DNA from 4 places in the Rhizobium sp. BK098 genome. Region 1 is predicted to be linked to each of the others. Evidence: riboswitches for the same ligand, from Rfam matches in the RefSeq annotation. Region 1 holds a riboswitch; each other region holds the start of a gene.
What was found. A riboswitch is a leader RNA that binds a small molecule or an ion and turns the genes downstream of it on or off. The one in region 1 is predicted to bind cobalamin.

Region 1 (4,751 bases):
ACCGATATCGACGTCAACGTCGTGCCGATGACAAAGGTCCAGCTCGCGAGGATCTGGCCGCAGGGCGATCTCCTGCCGGCGAAACCGCTGCCCGCGCCGGACCTGACGATCGCGCTCGCACAGATGTGCAGTGGGCCGCGGCAGATGCTCGTTTCCCTCATGCTCGAGATCGACCCCGTCGTCACGGCCTCGACCCCGCAAACCAAGCCGGTCGAGATTAATGAGCTGAACTACCAGGATTTCTAGAGCGTGATGCCGAAAAGTGTGGGCGGTTTTCGAACGACATCATGCTCTACTTCTTTGGCGCTAGAGCGGATTCAGATTTTAGGTCGAATAGACCTAAAATCATCCGGCTCTAGGCCTCGATCTGCACATCCGTCTTCGGGCGCGAGCAGCAGGCGAGGATGTAACCCTCGTCGATCTCATCATCAAGGATGCCGCCGTTGTGGCTCATCTCAACTTCGCCCGAAAGCTTCATGACCCGGCATGTGCCGCAGAGGCCGGATTCGCAGGCGGCGCCGATGCGCACGCCGGCGCCCCGCGCCGCCTGAAGCACGGTCTGGCCCGCCGCACAGGCCACATCCTTGCCCGCCATCGTGAAGCGGATCGTGGTTGCCGCCTCGCCGGAAGCATCGTCAGAGACTTCCGCAAGCGGTGTCGCCGCATTGGCCGGCTGGAAGCTTTCCTGATGGTAGCGTGACATGTCGAAGCCATGCGCTTCGAGCATCGAGCGCACGGCATCCATGAAGACTTCCGGGCCGCAGCAGAAGATGGTGCGATCCATGAAATCGGGCGCCAGCAGACCGATCTTCGCCTTGTCGATGCGGCCCTTCAGCCCCGACCAGAGATCGGTGCGGCCGCAGCCTTCGACGATGAAGCCGAGATCGAGGTTCGGCATGAAGCGGGCGAGATATTCGAGCTCGGAGCGGAAGATGATGTCCGTCGGGCTGCGCGAGCAATTGACGAAAGTAATGTCAGACAGCGGTGCTATGTCCGACATATACCGCGTCATCGACATCATCGGCGTGATGCCGGAGCCGGCCGAGACGAAGAGATATTTCTCGCCCGGATGACGGATGTGGCTGAAATCGCCGAGCGGGCCGAAAGCCTTGATGCGCATGCCCGGCTTCAGGTTCTCGAACATCCAGCGCGTGCCGATGCTATCTTTCTGCGCCTTCACCGTCACGGCGACCGAGAAGGGCCGCGACGGCGTGGACGACAGCGTATAGGTGCGCATGACCGGCTCCGGAGCCGCCGGCAGCTCCAGCGTCACGAACTGGCCCGGCAGATAGCGGAACCAGTTGTCCTTGTCGGACCCGAAGGTGAAGGTCATCACATCGGGCGCTTCGGGCGTGACTGAGAGACATTCGAGCAGATGCTGCCTGTCGCTCCAAGGCTGCATTTGGTCGAGATGGCGATGCGGAAGGGAGACGGCCATGTTCATGCTCAGGCAACCGCCGACAGCTTGGCCTGGTCGCCTTGCAGCCGGTTGATCATGAAAGTCGTGTACCATTCGACGAACTGCATGACGCCGCCTTCATGGATTTCCGAATAGGGACCGGGCTCATAGGCCGGCGAGCGGATGCCGAAGGCATTTTCCTCGACGATCCGGCGGTCCTGATCGTTGGTTTCGGTCCAGACGTGTGTCAGTTCCTCGAGATTGTAGTCGACGCCTTCGACCGCATCCTTGTGAACGAGCCACTTCGTGGTGACGGCCGTTTCCTCGGCGCTGATCGGCAGGACACGGAAGGAAATCGCGTGGTCGCCGAGCATGTGGTTCCACGTCGTCGGATAGTGGAAGAGCAGCATAGTGCCGATGCCGTTGATCGTCACGTCGGGCGAGAGCGGCCGCCTGACGGCATTCTGGCCGGACATGGTGTAGCTTTCGGCGCCTTCGATCAGCGGCATACGGGCAGTGCGGAACTGTCCGTCCGGCGAGATCTTGAATTCGCTTGGCAGGCCTGCGGCTTCGCAGCGCGCCCAGTGCTCGGTGATGACGGGATCGCTCATCGCGCCCTGCACGCCGGTAACCGTCGGAGCTTCCGGGAAGGTGCGGCACAGTTCGGGGTGATTGGCCGCACAGTGATAGCACTCGCGGTTGTTTTCCCAGACGAGCTTCCAGTTGCCCTTTTCGATAATGGTGCTCTGGAAGGCGACCTTGGCTTCGCTGATACGATGCGGGGCCATGTAGGGCTCGATCGTGGCGCGAACCGGTGCGAAATCGGGAGCGTTCTGCGCGAGGCAGATGAAAATGTAGCCGCCGACACTTTCGCAGTGAACCGGCTTCAGCGAATACTGGCTCTTGTCAAAATCCTCCGCCATCTGTCGGGCAAAGAGCAGCGAGCCGTCGAGTTCGTAGGTCCACTGGTGATACGGGCAGACGAGCTTTGCCGACGATCCGCGCTCGGTCGTGCAGACGCGCGAGCCGCGGTGACGGCAGCTATTGTGGAAGGCGCGGATGACCTGATCGCGGCCACGGACGATGACGACGGGATAATCACCGATCTGGACGGTGAAGTAATTGCCCGCACGCGGCACTTCGCAATCATGGCCGATGAACAGCCAGTCGCGATAGTAGATCGTCTCCATGTCGAGCTTGAAGTATTCCGGATCAGTGTAGAAGGGTTGCTCCAGGCTGAAACCCGTCCGGTGGTTCTTCAGTTGCCGCAGAACTTTGCTGCCGATATCCATTTGCCTATCCTTGCGCAATACCGGAAGACGAGCAGAGGACATGCAAGGCCGTTGGGAACGGCCGAAAGCAATCCCCCGACCGCCCGCCGCGGTCAGTAAACCATATGTGCCCAAGGCTGGTTTCCGGGCTCTGGAGCGGCCCTGTTGCCAGGACCCCATGGCACCTTCCCAGACCGATCGGCCCAGTGGCTTTATCCGCCATGCCTCACTCCACCACCGTTGCGGGGGCAGCGCCGGATTTTGACCGGCTTCCCAATTCTCCGTCTCCCTAGCAGACGGCACCTTGAGATTGATATCATCATAGCTCTCGGCCGCGTCTGCCGCTGCGCTGCAATGCGACATCGGCTTCGAATTTGACGACAGGTGAAACCGGACGATAGGACGGTTGCATGGCGTGAGAATATTGACAGGCAATTCAATTACTTGGGCGCTTGCATCGGAGATGGTCAAAGCATCGCATATCCATTCCGCCAATGACGCTTTATCCTGATTGCGACAGGTCAGCGAATGGCCGGCAATCAGGGGAACAATTGGGCGGCAGAAAGCGCCAACGGAGCCGCTATCGGGGCGCCTTCAATCCGGCACGATCAAGCTCGGCTCAAGCTCCGTGGTTCATCATATCGCCAAAGAGTTTTATAGCGAGATCCGGCATGGCCAAACTCAGATATTTCGACGCTGGGAAGCCCGCCGAGCCCGAACCGGCGCAGCCGGTATCGACGACGGGGTACACCGAATTCCTGCGCACCGGCCGTATCAACCGCAACAGGCCGCATTGGCTGGCGGAAGAGCGGGAATACCTCACCCACGAACAGGTGGCCGAACGTACGGCGCTGAAGCTCAGGGACGCCGGCGAGAAGACCCACGACCGGCTCAACAATTTCCATAGGTCCATCCGCTTCCCGAAGCTCATCTTTCATCACACGCTGAAGGACACGCCGCATCTCGGCTATTGCCACGTGACCGCGGCGCGGACGCAGTTCGCGCATTATGAGGACGTGAACTGGGCTTTCTATATCGCCAACTTCTTCGCCCGGATCGGCCAGGAAGAGAACTTCTTCGAAGACATCAGCCTCAAATATTCGCGGATGTATTTCGCTGTCGCCATCCATCCGGACAAGGACACGGAAGACAAGAAGCTGACGATCAATCGCGACATCCGCGGCAACGGCGTGCTGTTCCACACCCACGATCCGCAGATCGCCATCCGCAACGTTCTTCTCCTAGGCGCCCGTAACGAGCAGCTCCGCGACATCATTCGCCAGCTTTGACGATTGATCCGAAAACTCGAAGAGCATAAGAAACGGCCTGAACTGCAAGCAGGCAGGCCATGGCACGACACATAGACATTCTCGAACATCCGCAAATGGCAATAGAAGTGGCGACGGCGACCCTTGCCGAGGGTCTGCCGATCGGGCTGCCGACGGAGACGGTCTACGGCCTTGCCGCCGATGCCACCAACCCTGCCGCCATTACCCGGATCTATGAGACGAAGGGCCGGCCGCGCTTCAATCCGCTGATCTGCCATATGAGCGATCTTGCGATGGCCGAACGCTATGCGGTCTTCGACCCCATCTCGCGCAAGCTCGCGGAAGCCTTCTGGCCCGGGCCGCTGACGCTGGTGCTGCCGCTCCAGCCCGATAGCGGCATCCATCCGCTGGCGACCGCGGGGCTCGACACGGTCGGCATCCGCGTGCCCCAGGGCTTTGCCGGCGAGCTGATCCGCGCCTTTGATCGGCCGCTCGCAGCACCGAGCGCCAATACCTCGGGCAAGATCAGCGCCACCAGCGCCGATCACGTGGACGACGATCTCGGAGAACGGATCACGCTCATCCTCGACGCCGGGGCTTCGGTCGTCGGCGTGGAGTCGACCATCGTCAAGGTTGAGGATGGCGAGATGCGCCTGCTGCGGCCCGGCGGGCTGGCGGCAAGCGAGATCGAACGGGTAGCCGGCAAGGCGCTGAAGCGCAAGAAGAAGGCCTCCGCTGCCATCGAGGCGCCAGGCATGCTTGCTTCGCATTATGCGCCGGGAGCGGCGGTGCGGCTCGACGCCACGGAGGTTT
Region 2 (4,751 bases), on a different contig from region 1:
GGCTTCGGTGACGAGATAGCGATGCGAATAGAAGGTATCGGCAATCTGGTCCTTGAATAGATACAACGAACCGGTGATCGCCAGATTGAGCATAAAAGGGATGACGAGCAGGCCGGCGAAAAAATGCCAGCGCCAGATCGCGCGATAGAGCGAGATATTGTGGGTTGCTGCGGCTGCAGGCTCTGCAGCGGTAAAGGCAGACATGAAATCCTCCGAAGATCGGCAGGCTGCCGCAAGGGGCGATCTGAGGAGGGGGCGGCGAGATGGTTCGCCGTTTGGCGTGAGCCTGCTTTCCCTGAGCAGCCGACCAATCGGCCTGCTTCGTTCGGCAAGATGCAGCTGTGAACACCAATCCTCAGATGTCGCGACGTGATGGTCGCGCAAGCGGCAGCGTTGACGGCGGGCATCGCGACGAAAGCCGCAATGCCGGTTCAGCCAACGATGTCGGGGAGGGGTGGTGCTCTCGGGCCTGTATTCGGCGGATAAAGCTGGCGGTGGAACGCCTCCGATCGTGCGACGACCGTCTCTCCACGCGGGGAGGCAAGGCGCTCACAAATGTCGGTAGGAGGCGCAGGCAGCATCGCGGCGGACGCAATCCGGCATGCCTCGCATCCGGGTGCGTAGGCTTTCCCGTGCACCTTGCCGTCGGCATCCTTGTAGGTGATGCAAAGAACGGGCAGGGAGCCATCCGGAAGCCGGTACTGGGCAAGCTCGATCGGGGATATTTCGTCCGCGGTTGCGACGATCGGTTGATGGGCGAAGCCGACGAGCAACAGCGCAACGGCGCAAAGAATGCGCGCGCTCCACTGAAATGTTCGCGAAATCGTCTTCCGCATGCTTGTCCCCACCACCGCATTCGCGGATAAGGTTTCAGTCATAGGGCAGGCGCATCACAAGCGCAATGCGTCAATTCGTGCCGCGATGCCGCCGCACTGCCGATCGATGAGAGGCATATAAACTATTTTTAGAGATCGCATGGTATCTCATAAGGACTTCGACCATGCCGCCGCAGCTCATCTATCGCGGCGCGTTGCGAAGACTGGGAATCGCCATGGAAGTCGAAACACATCTGATCTCGCTAATACGTGTCCTCGGCCAGGTGGCGATTATTGTCTATGCCTATTCCTGGGTCATCCGTATCGTCGAGCGCGGCGCTTTGAAATCCGTGGCCGTCGGGCTGTTGTTCGGGCTGGTCGGCATCCTGTCCATGGGCGATCCCATCCAATGGATGCCAGGTGTGATCCAGGATGGCCGGTCGATCCTCCTTGTCCTTACGCCAATCTATGGCGGCCTTTTGGGAACCATTGTCGCTGCGGCGATGATGGCGCTGTTTCGGTACATGGTGGGCGGCATGGGCGCGGTGGTCGGCGTAGCCGGCATCGTAATCGTTGCAATCGCGGGCTATGTACTCACTCTGCTGCCGCGGCAATGGACCGGCACGGGATGGCGGCGATCGGCTCTGTTCGGTCTGGCGACCTGTTCATCCATTGTGGTTGTTTTCCTTTTTCCGTGGACGGTTGCGCGCGCCCTTCTTATCTCGGCGACACTTCCGGTGACGATCGTCAATATCCTCGGCGTCATGCTGTTGTCGGATCTCTTGCAGCGGGAGCAATATCGCATTGGCATCCAGCGCGCGCTGGAGAACGAAGCGAGCCTCGATCCGCTGACAAGGCTTCCCAACCGCCGGGTGCTGCAGCGCGAAGGCGATCGATGCAGCAAGGAAGCGGGTATGCGGCGTATCCCCTTCTCGATCATCATGCTCGATATCGATCACTTCAAGAAGATCAACGATAGCTGGGGCCATTCCTTCGGTGACACCGTTCTGGCGCGGTTGGCCGATGTCATCAGGCAAACCGTCCGCAAGACTGATATTGCCGCCCGTTATGGCGGCGAGGAGATCGTCGTGCTGCTGCCCAACACCGATACGCGAGCCGCCGCTGCCGTCGCGGAGAAAATTCGCAAGGACATCGAGGACACGACCTTGATGTTCGAGCAGGAGGCCGTCCATGTCACGGTCAGCATCGGCATCGCCTGCTCCCTCGAACCGACGACAGATTTCAAACATGTGCTCGAGGCCGCCGACAAGGCGCTCTATCGGGCGAAGGCGGGCGGGAGAAATCGTGTGGAACTGGCAGAGGCCGCATAGGCCCGCCGCCTTTCCTTCCCATGGGCATGGCGTGCTCTGTCTCATTTCTATCCAAGCGTCCTTGACGGAACGAGGCAGTCCGTAATAACTGGACGTGACGGTTCCCCAAGGAAGACTCCGCGGGGATTAATAGGGAACACGGTGAGGATGACCCAAGCGGGACCTAGACCGTGGCTGCCCCCGCAACTGTAAGCGGATTGCCGATCATCCGGGAATGACCAGCCTGCTGGTTCCTTCCTGAGGCTTTGAGCCGCGCCACTGCAAGCATGCTTGCGGGAAGGCCGATGATAGTCAGATATCCGCAAGCCAGGAGACCTGCCGTCGATCACGATCCAATCAGCCGGGCGGGGATGCTCGGAAAGGACAGAGAATGATTGACCTGCGCCTTCGACATTATCCGACACCTATCGGCCTTGATTGGGATCTCCGCAGCCGGCGGCCGTCTTTCTCAGCGCGATCGCGCTGACGCCGCCCCGTTTCCTTAATCCTATCGAGACCTTTCATGCGCCATTTTTTGACGACCATTGCATTTGCACTTGGGCTGACCGGTTTTGCCGGCGCCGGTTTTGCCGCCACCCAATATCCTCTCACCATCGATAATTGCGGTCAGAAGGTCACTTTTGAAAAGGCTCCGGCCAAGATCGTTTCGATCGGCCAGGGCATGAGTGAAATCCTCTTTTCGCTCGGCCTTGCCGACAAGATTGCCGGAACGGCGGTCTGGGTCGGCCCGGTTCTGCCGCAATATGGCGAAGTCAACGGCAAGATCCCGCGGCTCGCCGATAACGATCCGAGCTTCGAATCCGTCGTTGGCAAGGCTCCGGATCTCGTCGCTGCCGAATTCGAATGGCATGTCGGCGCGCAGGGTTCCGTCGGCACACGCCAGCAATTTTCGGAACTCGGGATCAATACCTATGTTGCTCCGACCGATTGTGTCGCCAAGGTCAATACCGATGGCGGCGATGGTGTGCGCAAGGAGCTTTTCACGATGGATCTGGTCTATCAGGAAATCGCCGAGCTCTCGCAGATCTTCGACGTTAGGGATCGCGGCGATGCCCTGATCGCGGATCTGAAAAAGCGCGAGGCGGATGCAGTCGCTTCGATTGCCGCTGCCAAGGCCAAGGATCTTCCGATCGTGTTCTGGTTCTCCAGCAAGGAGGTCAATGGCGATGCCTATATCGCCGGCAAGAACAGCGCGCCGGCCTATATCCTGAAGACGCTCGGCGCCAGAAACGTGGTGACGACGGAAGAAGAATGGCCGATGGTCGGTTGGGAAACCATTTCGCAGGCCAACCCGGCCGTGATCGTCATAGCCACCATGGACCGCCGCCGCTATGCGGCCGACGATCCGAAGGTCAAAGTCGATTTCCTCGAAAAAGATCCAGTCACCAGCCAGCTCGACGCCGTTAAGAACAAGCGTTTCGTCATGATGGATGCGCAGTCGATGAACCCGACCATCCGCACCATCGACGGCATTGAAGTATTGGCCAAGGGCATCAAGTCCTTCGGCCTGGCGCAGTAAGATATGGGTCTCGCCGCAAAACGCAGGACATGGTGGGCGCTCTTGGCGCTCGCCATGGCTGCCGTCATTCTTCTGACCTTCATGATCAGCCTCGCCGTATCGATCGGCGAGATTTCGATCCCGCTGTCGACCACAGTAAAGGCCGTTTCGAACCGGTTGTTCGGAACGAGCTTCGAACTCAGCCGGATCCATCAGGGGATCGTCTGGGACTATCGCCTGAGCCGCGCGCTCGTTGCTGCAAGCACCGGTGCGTCGCTTGCCTTGAGCGGGGTGGTCTTGCAGGCGTTGCTGCGCAATCCGCTCGCCGAACCCTTTGTGCTCGGGATTTCCGCCGGCGCCTCCACCGGAGCGGTCTGCATCATGATCCTCGGTCTTGGCTACGGCATTTTAGGCCTTTCCGGCGGCGCTTTCCTCGGCGCGGTTGCAGCCTTTCTTTTCGTCGGCCTGCTTGCCGCCGGAGTCGGCGGCACGAGCGAGCGCATCATTCTATGCGGCGTCGCCGGTTCGCAGCTTTTCAACGCGCTCACCTCCTATATCGTCACCACCTCGGCCAATGCGGAGCAGGCGAGGGGCGTCATGTTCTGGCTGCTCGGCTCCATGAGCGGCGTGCGCTGGCCGGACGTTTATCTTTCCGGGCCGGTCGCCATCATCGGCTTCGCCGTCTGCATGGCACATGTCCGCGTGCTTGATGCCTTCATCTTCGGCACGGATGCTGCCGCATCGCTTGGCATTGCGGTCAAGCGCGCCCAAGTCGTTCTGCTTGGCGTGACGGCTTTCATGACGGCAGCGGTCGTCAGCATCGTCGGGTCGATTGGTTTCGTCGGGCTCGTCATTCCGCATGCGGCCCGCTTCGTTGTCGGGCCAAGCCATGACCGGCTGCTGCCGGCAGCAGCTTTGGCCGGCGCCATCTTTATGGTCGCCGCCGATATCATCTCGCGGGTCATCATTCCCCAGCAGATTCTGCCGATCGGCGTCGTCACGGCCTTGTTCGGGGCTCCGGCCTTCGCCCTCATTCTCTATCGCACCCGGAGGACGGCATGAGCATTGCTGTGGACACGGTAACCTTTGCAGCCGGCAATAGCCTCA
Region 3 (4,751 bases), on a different contig from region 1:
TTTTCCTCCTGATCCGCAAGGTTCAACCGGAAAAGGTGCTTGCCGAATTCAAGGGCGAGCATGCGCGGCTGCTGCGCACCTCGCTGTCGCCCGAGCAGGAGGCGCGGCTGCGCCAGGTGCTTGTCGACGAGACCTCACCGACGTCCGAGGCTTCCGCCACCGTCTGAACGTAAATCCGATCTCTACTCCTGTTGTCGGCGGAGGCCGTGCTTTCGTCCAGGAAGCACGGTGGCTCAAGGATTGAACGGCGCGCTCGCATTACCTGCGCGCCTTCCCTAATCGCGCAAATACTGCCATTGTAGGTCATGCGGTCATTCACTAGCGGCAGCAGGGAGAGGGCAAGCCCCGGACGGCCATTGTCAGCACACGTTTCCAGGCGAAAACTTGCGCGATGACCGATCCTGTAATTCGTCAAAGCCAGCCGCCGTCAAAACCCAAGACATCGCTGATTCAGACCAAACGCGCGGCGCTGCAGGCGCTAAGGGTTATGATCGCGTGCACGATCACCTATGCCATTTCACAGCATCTTCATCTCCAGCAGGGCTATTGGGCCGTCTTCACGGTACTGATCGTCATGCAGGCGTCGGTGGGCGCGACCGCCGGAGCGGCTTTCGACCGGCTGGTTGCGACAGTCGCTGGCGCCGTGCTCGGAGGTATTGCGGTATTCGTCACGCCGCAGCAGCCGCTTGCGATTGGCATTGCCCTGATCTGCGTCGTCGGCGTTTCAAGTTTCGTGGCGGTGCGCGTGCCTCGTCTGCGCAATGCCGGACTGACGGCCGCGATCGTCATGCTGACACATTCCGCCGCCGTTCCCGTCGAGATTTTCGTGATCGATCGCATCGCCGAAATTACCCTGGGCGGTGTCGTCGGCGTGCTCGCCAGCCTGTTCATCCTGCCGACGCGCTCGCGGACCATGGTTTTGGATCGCTTCGGGTCGGCACTCGATGTCATGGCGCAGATCTTGCGAAGGCTCGCAGCCGGCGTCGAAAAGGGGGAGCCGGTATCGGCCACCGAGGCAAATATCGCCCTGCGTCAGTCCTTGATGGCGACAGAAGCGCTTTTGAGCGACGCGCAGCGCGAGCGCGCCTTCTGGCTGACACGACAGGGAATTTCGGAGGCCATTCCCCGTTCGCTCTGGCGCATCCGCAACGACATGACCTATCTCAGCCACATCGTGGAAACACCTTTCCCGCCGGCGATTGTCGAGGCGATCGGGCCGCAGGCAGGCGGAATGCTGGAGGCACAGGCCCGTTTTGCGGAGGCATGCGGCCGGGCGTTGCGTGCCGGTGGCGAAATCGATCCGGATGTGCTTTCGGCAGGCGACGCGGCTTTCGACGCCGCGTTCAGCACTCTTCAGACTTCCGAGGCTGCCCAATCGATGGGATTTAGCGAAACGGGCCGGTTGTTCGGTCTCGATTTCACATTGCGACGCATGCGCCAGAATTTTCTCGATCTCGCCGACCGCATCCGCGAAAGCAACGTCAATTGAAAGGCTCCAGCCTGTTTTTGGCCAGTCCCAAGTCTCTGCGTTGGGTGCGATGGTCGACATCCATCAACATGGAAATCTGATTGAGGCTGTCGAAGCAGTTGACGCAATTTTAACCGAGGATACTATATATAGTGTTCGAGGTTCTTCTGATTCGCAAGGATTGGAGGCTAAGATGGGAATCCGGTCGGCGAGCATGACGATTGCCAAGCCGGAGCTGCCCCCGCAACTGTGAGCGGCGAGCATTCGTTTGATGACGTCACTGAGGCCTTGTGTCTTGGGAAGACAGGACGAATGTTATGACCCGCGAGCCAGGAGACCTGCCTTGAGCAACAACGTCCACGGGCGGGGTGTCCGACTGGCGAGCGATGGTTCATGCGGCAGGATCGCCGTCATCGCTTCCTTGAAGACCCCGCATGAATAACTTCGGGGTGAAGTCCATGTTATTGAGTATTCATAGTCGCCCGCGCGAATGACGGCCGCTGAAATGCGTCCGGCCGCCGGCTAGCCTTACGTCCACTTTTCACCCGCCGAGCGGGCATCATCCGATGCCCGAGCGATTTTCTGTGCCCATCCATACGAGGATACCTCATGAGCATTACCGTCTACAGCAAACCCGCCTGTGTCCAGTGCACGGCAACCACCCGCGCGCTTGATCGCCAAGGCATCGACTACACCATCGTCGACGTATCGACCGATGCCGCCGCCTATGAGCTGGTGCAAGGTCTCGGCTATCGTCAGGTTCCGGTTGTTGTCGCCGGTAAACTGCATTGGGCCGGCTTCCGTCCCGACATGATCAGCACCCTCGCTTAAGGATCCGGGCCGTGGGCGAGATCGTCTATTTCTCCAGCCGGTCGGAAAATACCCATCGCTTCGTTGTCAAGCTCGCATTGCCGGCTGCTCGTATCCCGCTTGCCGCGGGCGACGAGTTTCGTGCGACCTCGCCCTACGTCCTGATCGTCCCGACCTATTGCGGCGAAGGCGGCAAGGGGGCCGTGCCCAAGCAGGTGATCCGCTTCCTCAACGATGCGGGCAACCGTTCGAACATCCGCGGGGTCATCGCCGCGGGCAACAGCAACTTCGGCGCGACCTATGGGATCGCCGGCGACATCATCTCTGCCAAATGCCAGGTACCGTATCTCTATCGGTTCGAACTTCTGGGCACAGATGAGGATGTCGCCAATGTCAGACACGGATTGGAACGATTTTGGACACGCTAAGCTCTTCTTTGTCGCGAGATGCCGGCGAAAAAACGCAGAGCACTTTTCCTGCTCCCGCGAATGACCGCCCGGCAAAGGCCCCGGAGACGGCGTTGGATTATCACGCCCTGAACGCCATGCTGAACCTCTATGACGAGCACGGAAAAATCCAGCTCGACAAGGATCGCATGGCGGCGAAGCAATACTTCCTGCAGCACGTTAACCAGAACACGGTCTTTTTCCATAACCTTAGGGAAAAGCTCGATTATCTGGTGACGGAAGGTTATTATGAGCAGGAGGTGCTCGACCAATATTCCTTCAATTTCGTGCGCGATCTCTTCGATCACGCCTATGCGAAGAAGTTCCGTTTCCCGACTTTCCTCGGCGCCTTCAAATACTACACCAGCTACACGCTGAAGACCTTCGACGGAAAACGTTATCTCGAGCGTTATGAAGACCGCATCTGCATGGTCGCGCTGACGCTGGCGCAGGGCAGCGAGCAACTTGCCCGCGATCTGGTCGACGAGATCATCTCCGGCCGGTTCCAGCCGGCAACGCCGACCTTCCTCAATGCCGGCAAGAAGCAGCGCGGAGAGCTGGTCTCCTGCTTCCTGCTGCGTGTCGAAGACAATATGGAATCGATTGGCCGCGCCATTAACTCGGCTCTGCAGCTTTCGAAACGCGGCGGAGGCGTGGCGCTATCGCTCACCAACATCCGTGAGGCCGGTGCGCCGATCAAGCACATCGAGAACCAGTCGTCCGGCATCATTCCCGTCATGAAGCTGCTGGAAGACTCCTTCTCCTACGCCAACCAGCTTGGGGCGCGGCAAGGGGCGGGCGCCGTCTACCTGAACGCTCACCATCCCGACATCATGCGCTTCCTCGATACCAAGCGCGAAAATGCCGACGAGAAGATCCGCATCAAGACGCTGTCGCTCGGCGTGGTCATTCCCGACATCACCTTCGAGCTCGCGAAGAACAACGAGGACATGTATCTCTTCTCGCCCTATGATGTGGAGCGCGTCTACGGCGTGCCGTTTACCGAGATTTCGGTGACGGAGAAGTATCGCGAGATGGTGGGCGACAGCCGCATCCGCAAGAAGAAGATCAAGGCGCGCGAATTCTTCCAGGTGATCGCCGAAATCCAGTTCGAGAGCGGCTACCCCTACATCATGTTCGAAGACACGGTGAACCGCGCCAATCCAGTTGCCGGCCGCATCACCATGAGCAATCTCTGCTCGGAAATCCTGCAAGTCAGCGAAGCTAGTGAATACAACGACGATCTGTCCTACAAGCATATGGGCAAGGACATCTCCTGCAATCTCGGCTCGCTCAACATCGCAGCCGCGATGGACAGCCCGGATTTCGGCAAGACGATCGAAATGTCGATCCGCGCGCTGACGGCTGTCTCCGACATGAGCCATATCTCCTCCGTACCCTCGATCGAAAAGGGCAATGACGAGAGCCATGCCATCGGTCTCGGCCAGATGAACCTGCACGGCTATCTCGCCCGCGAGCGCATTTTCTACGGTTCGGAAGAGGGCGTCGATTTCACCAATATCTATTTCTATACGGTGACCTACCACGCCATTCGCGGCTCGAACCTGCTTGCGGTCGAGCGAGGCCAGAGCTTCAAGGGCTTCGAGAATTCGAAATACGCCTCCGGCGAATATTTCGACAAATATACGAACCAGGAATGGAAGCCTGCGACCGAGCGTGTCGCGGAAATCTTCGAAAAGGCCGGCATTGCCGTTCCGACCCAGGAAGATTGGCTGGAACTCAAGAAAGCCGTGATGGAAGGCGGGCTCTATAACCAGAACCTGCAGGCCGTGCCGCCGACGGGCTCGATCTCCTATATCAACCACTCGACCTCTTCGATCCACCCGATCGTCTCCAAGATCGAGATCCGCAAGGAAGGCAAGATTGGCCGCGTCTACTACCCGGCTGCCTTTATGACGAACGACAATCTCGATTACTACCAGGACGCCTACGAAATCGGTCCGGAAAAGATCATCGACACCTATGCGGCCGCGACCCAGCATGTCGACCAGGGCTTGTCGCTCACG
Region 4 (4,751 bases), on a different contig from region 1:
AATAGCTGCCGATGATCAGCTCGAAGGCGTAGAAGGCGCCGGTGAGCGGCGCGTTGAAAGCGGCGGCGATGGCGCCGGCCGCGCCGCAGCCGACGAGCATGCGCAGATCCGCGCGGCGCATCTGCATCTTGTAGCCGAATTTGGAGGCGATGCCGGCGGCAATCTGCGTGTAGCCGGCCTCAAGTCCGACAGAGGCGCCGAATCCATTCGAGATCAGGTTCTGCACGGCAACGATGATACTGTCGGTGAGCGACATGCGACCGCCGTGCAGCGCATTGGCTTCGATCGGGTCGACCATCGGCTTTTTGCGTGTGCGGGACAATATGTAGAGCAGGATGCCGAGAATGATGCCACCTGCGATCGGTGCGATGAACACTACCGATTTGTCCCGAATTGCCATTGCCGCCGAACTCAAGCGTTCGTAGTCGGTTATGCCATAGATGACGCTGTGAAGTTTGCGCGAGATATAGCTCATCGCCGTGACCGCACAGCCGGATACTATGCCTACCAGCGCTCCGGCGAAGACAAGTCCCAATTCGCCACGGCGCAGCAATGCCCTGAAGCGACCGAGATCGAATAGGGCCGAGAAGACGCCGAGGCGTCGCGGTTGGAATTTCTGCAGCATGGGAAACGGACGATACGTTTTACTCGAATGTGAGAGCTTACCCTCTATAAACTCCTAACATCAAAGAAATACGGCAAAAAAGCCGCTGGTTTCATGAGAATTTTCCGCCGATTTCGCAATCGGGACGGCGCAGGTCGCATCCATGCCCTTGATTGACTTGACGTAAGTGAAAGCCTAATCATTGCCGGCATAACGAATGGTTCCCGAGCGGCGATCTGCCGCATGGGATGAAAAGGGAATGTGGAGGGACGGACCCAATCCGGGCGTTCTCATCACAGCCGACCCCGCGACTGTAGAGCGGTCAGGGTCTTTCATTCGGTTCGAAGCCTATTCTGTCGATGGTTCGCATGGGGCGAACGGGGCGGGACAGGCTCAAGTCGAAAAAGCCACTGGCGTGGCATCATGATTAACCGGGGCTGGACGCCTCTTATTCTACGAATCGTCCGCCTTTTCATGATGGACTGCCGGGAAGGCGAGAAAGATCCGCTTGTGCACGATTGGGGGCGACCGGTTTCGGTCCGCCCCCGTCGCGGCGCCTTATCCGCGAGCCAGGAGACCTGCCATGCGTGCCAGGCACAAAGCCTATTATGGAACGTCAGTTCCGCTGCCAGCACGGAGGTTGTCATGGCGCAAGACGAGTTTTTTTCGGCGTTTGGACGCCTGTTTCCCGGTATCGACTTAGTGCTGGTGGCGCTCGCTTTTGCGTGTGAGCGGGCATAACACATGTCGCCTCCGGCTTCCCAAGCAGTCTTCGTCCTTGGCGGCGCGCGTTCCGGCAAATCCAGGTTTGCCGAATCCCTGGTTTCGGACACGGGTCTTGAACGTCACTATGTGGCGACAGGGCAGGCATGGGACGACGAGATGCGCGAGCGCATCGCGAAGCATCGTGCCGACCGCGGCGACCTTTGGCAGACGCATGAGGAGCCAATCGATCTCGTCGGGCAGCTTGCCGCCATCGATGCCGAGGGGCGGGCAGTGCTTGTCGACTGCCTGACGCTATGGGTCACCAATCTGATGATGGCCGAGCGTGACATGGCGGCGGAATTTGCCGCCCTGACCGCCTTTCTGCCGACCGCACGATCGAGGCTCGTTCTCGTCTCCAACGAAGTTGGCTTGGGAATCGTGCCGGAAAATCGCATGGCGCGCGAATTTCGCGATCATGCCGGCCGTCTGCACCAAATGGTCGCAGCGGCAAGTGCCGAAGTCTATTTTATCGCAGCGGGCTTGCCGCTGAAAATGAAGGGTTGATGCATATGAACCAGGAAAAGATTCCCGCCACCGTCATCACCGGCTTCCTCGGAGCCGGCAAGACGACGATGATCCGCAACCTCCTGCAGAATGCCGGCGGCAAGAAGATCGCGCTGATCATCAACGAGTTCGGCGATCTCGGCGTCGATGGCGACGTGCTGAAGGGGTGCGGCGCGGAGAACTGCACCGAAGACGATATCATCGAGCTGACCAACGGCTGCATCTGCTGCACCGTGGCCGACGACTTTATTCCAACCATGACGAAGCTTCTGGAGCGAGATGCGCGCCCCGACCACATCGTCATCGAAACGTCAGGCCTTGCTCTGCCGCAGCCGCTGGTCGCTGCCTTCAACTGGCCCGACATCCGCACCCACGTCACCGTCGACGGCGTCATCACCGTCGTCGATAGCGCCGCCGTCGCCGCCGGCCGTTTCGCCGACGACCACGACGCCGTCGAGGCTGCCCGCGTCGAGGATGATTCGCTCGACCACGAAAGCCCCATCGAGGAGCTTTTTGAGGACCAACTGACCTGCGCAGATCTGATCGTGCTCAACAAGACCGACCTGATCGATATCGACGGTCTCGGCCGTGTCCGCGCCGAGGTTGCCTCGCGCACGGTCCGCAAGCCGACGATCATCGAAGCGAAGAACGGCGATGTGCCGGCCGCCATCCTGCTCGGCCTCGGAATCGGCACGGAAGACGATATTGTCAACCGCAAATCCCATCACGAGCTGGAGCATGAGGACGGCACGCCGCACGATCACGACGAGTTCGACAGCTTCGTCGTCGAGCTTGGCCCGATCGCCGATCCGGTGGCTTTCGTCGATGCGCTGAAGGGCGTGATTGCGGAGCATGACGTGCTGCGCCTCAAGGGCTTTGTCGATGTCCCCGGCAAGCCCATGCGCCTGCAGGTGCAGGCCGTCGGCAGCCGCATCGACACCTATTTCGATCGCCCCTGGACACCGGGCGAAGCTCGCGCGACCCGGCTCGTGGTGATCGGTCTGCACGAGATGGACGAGACGATCGTGCGCAAGGCGATCGAGGCGCTGGCCTAAGGGAAATCCATGCATCTCCTCCTGGCACAGAAGGGAACGATCAGCGACGGCGAGGAGGCGATCGACCTTGGGCAGTCGCCCGGCGATATCCTCTTTCTGTCGGCTGCCGATACCGAGCTTGCGGCGATTGCCGCGGCGCATGGTGAGGGCGACCGTTCCCTTCGGCTTGCAAGCCTGATGAGCCTCAAGCATCCGATGTCCGTCGATACCTATGTCGACAGGACAGCGCGGCATGCGAAGCTCATCATCGTGCGGGCGCTGGGAGGGGCGAGTTACTTCCATTATGCTCTGGAAGCGCTGCATGCCTGCGCGGCGCGCCAGGGCGCCTTGATTGCGGTGCTGCCGGGGGATTCGAAGCCGGATCCTGGGCTGACGCCATTCTCCAACGTTGCGCTCGATGATCTCAACGCGCTCTGGTCCTATCTGATCGAGGGCGGGGAAGCGAATTCCCGGGCGTTTCTTGTCTATGCAGAGGCGATGCTCACGGGCGCTGAGAAGCCTATGCCTGCTGCACCCCTGATGAAGGCCGGGATATGGTGGCCGGGCAGGGGCGTGATCGGCGTCGAGGAGTGGAGGGGGCTCGAAATCGAATGGAGAGCTTGCCCCTCACCCCAGCCCTCTCCCCGTATTGACGGGGAGAGGGGGCATATCGAGGCCACGGCTCCCCCTTCGCCCCGCTTGCGGGGAGAAGGTGCCCGGAGGGCGGATGAGGGGCAAGACTCTCCTTTGAAGCAGTCGTCGGACGCCGACATCGCTTTCGAACAGGTGGTGACCCCTGCAGGATTCGACCCCCCGACGGTTGCCGTTTCTTTCTACCGCGCGCTGGTTCAGAGCGGTGAAACCAGACCCGTCGAGGCCATGATAGAGGCCCTCATTGCCGAGGGCATGCGGCCGTTGCCGGTCTTTGCCTATAGCCTGAAGGACGCCGTGTCCGTCGGCATTCTCGAAAGCGTCTTTACCGAGCTGAAACCGGGCGTGGTCATCAACGCCACCGGCTTTGCCGTTTCGGCGCCGGGCGCGGATCGTCAGGCGACGGTACTGGAAACGGGCGACGCCGTGGTTCTGCAGGCCATCTTCTCGGCTTCATCGAAGGAGGCGTGGGAGGCATCCTCGCAGGGGCTTTCGGCGCGCGATCTCGGCATGAATGTCGCATTGCCCGAAGTGGATGGGCGCGTTCTCGCCCGAGCCGTGTCCTTCAAGGCGGCCGCCCGCTATGACGAGAGGGTCGAGGCCAATATCGTCGCCAGCGAACCGCTCGAGGATCGCATGCGCTATACGACGCGGCTCGCGGCCAATTGGGCGCGGCTGCGCAACACGCCGCCCGGTGATCGCCGTGTTGCGCTTGTTATGGCGAACTATCCCAATCGCGATGGACGGCTCGGCAATGGAGTCGGGCTCGACACACCCGCCGGCACGATCGAGGTGCTGAAGGCGATGCAGGCGGCGGGCTATAGGGTTGCCGATCTACCTGCCGATGGCGATGCGCTGATGCGGCACTTGGGGGAAGGTCCGACAAATTCGGGGCATGACGGCCGCGTCGTTCGCGAGACGCTTTCCTTCAGCGACTACAAGGATTTCTTCCTGTCGCTTCCCAAACAGATTCAGGATGAGATCACGGCGCGTTGGGGTGAGCCGGAGCTAGATCCTTACGCGATCGATCACGGCTTTGCCTTGCCGTTCGCCCGCTTCGGCGACGTGCTTGTCGGCATCCAGCCGGCGCGCGGCTACAACATCGATCCCAAGGAAAGCTATCATTCTCCCGATCTCGTTCCACCGCACGGCTACCTCGCCTTCTATGCCTTCCTGCGCCGCTCCTTCGATGC

Region 2: it holds a riboswitch for cobalamin, as region 1 does, so the genes downstream of both, FHT73_RS13365 (ABC transporter substrate-binding protein) here and FHT73_RS08440 (aromatic ring-hydroxylating dioxygenase subunit alpha) in region 1, are expected to answer to the same signal.
Region 3: it holds a riboswitch for cobalamin, as region 1 does, so the genes downstream of both, nrdH (glutaredoxin-like protein NrdH) here and FHT73_RS08440 (aromatic ring-hydroxylating dioxygenase subunit alpha) in region 1, are expected to answer to the same signal.
Region 4: it holds a riboswitch for cobalamin, as region 1 does, so the genes downstream of both, cobU (bifunctional adenosylcobinamide kinase/adenosylcobinamide-phosphate guanylyltransferase) here and FHT73_RS08440 (aromatic ring-hydroxylating dioxygenase subunit alpha) in region 1, are expected to answer to the same signal.

The regions. Positions count from the first base shown of each region.
Region 1 covers NZ_JACHYY010000002.1:719,673-724,423, forward strand. The annotation lists gene FHT73_RS08430 (GH25 family lysozyme) at 1-246, shown strand, start outside; gene FHT73_RS08435 (hybrid-cluster NAD(P)-dependent oxidoreductase) at 356-1,444, opposite strand; gene FHT73_RS08440 (aromatic ring-hydroxylating dioxygenase subunit alpha) at 1,447-2,691, opposite strand; cobalamin riboswitch at 2,788-2,992, opposite strand; gene FHT73_RS08445 (DUF6656 family protein) at 3,342-3,959, shown strand; gene FHT73_RS08450 (L-threonylcarbamoyladenylate synthase) at 4,019-4,751, shown strand, end outside.
Region 2 covers NZ_JACHYY010000004.1:295,820-300,570, forward strand. The annotation lists gene FHT73_RS13350 (PepSY domain-containing protein) at 1-204, opposite strand, end outside; gene FHT73_RS13355 (hypothetical protein) at 432-836, opposite strand; gene FHT73_RS13360 (diguanylate cyclase) at 1,001-2,146, shown strand; cobalamin riboswitch at 2,228-2,484, shown strand; gene FHT73_RS13365 (ABC transporter substrate-binding protein) at 2,649-3,665, shown strand; gene FHT73_RS13370 (iron ABC transporter permease) at 3,669-4,706, shown strand; gene FHT73_RS13375 (ABC transporter ATP-binding protein) at 4,703-4,751, shown strand, end outside.
Region 3 covers NZ_JACHYY010000007.1:281,794-286,544, reverse strand. The annotation lists gene FHT73_RS19705 (DUF1269 domain-containing protein) at 1-167, shown strand, start outside; gene FHT73_RS19700 (FUSC family protein) at 392-1,489, shown strand; cobalamin riboswitch at 1,611-1,829, shown strand; gene nrdH (glutaredoxin-like protein NrdH) at 2,078-2,299, shown strand; gene nrdI (class Ib ribonucleoside-diphosphate reductase assembly flavoprotein NrdI) at 2,311-2,706, shown strand; gene nrdE (class 1b ribonucleoside-diphosphate reductase subunit alpha) at 2,694-4,751, shown strand, end outside.
Region 4 covers NZ_JACHYY010000001.1:688,698-693,448, forward strand. The annotation lists gene FHT73_RS03330 (chloride channel protein) at 1-625, opposite strand, end outside; cobalamin riboswitch at 806-1,205, shown strand; gene cobU (bifunctional adenosylcobinamide kinase/adenosylcobinamide-phosphate guanylyltransferase) at 1,349-1,873, shown strand; gene cobW (cobalamin biosynthesis protein CobW) at 1,879-2,928, shown strand; gene cobN (cobaltochelatase subunit CobN) at 2,938-4,751, shown strand, end outside.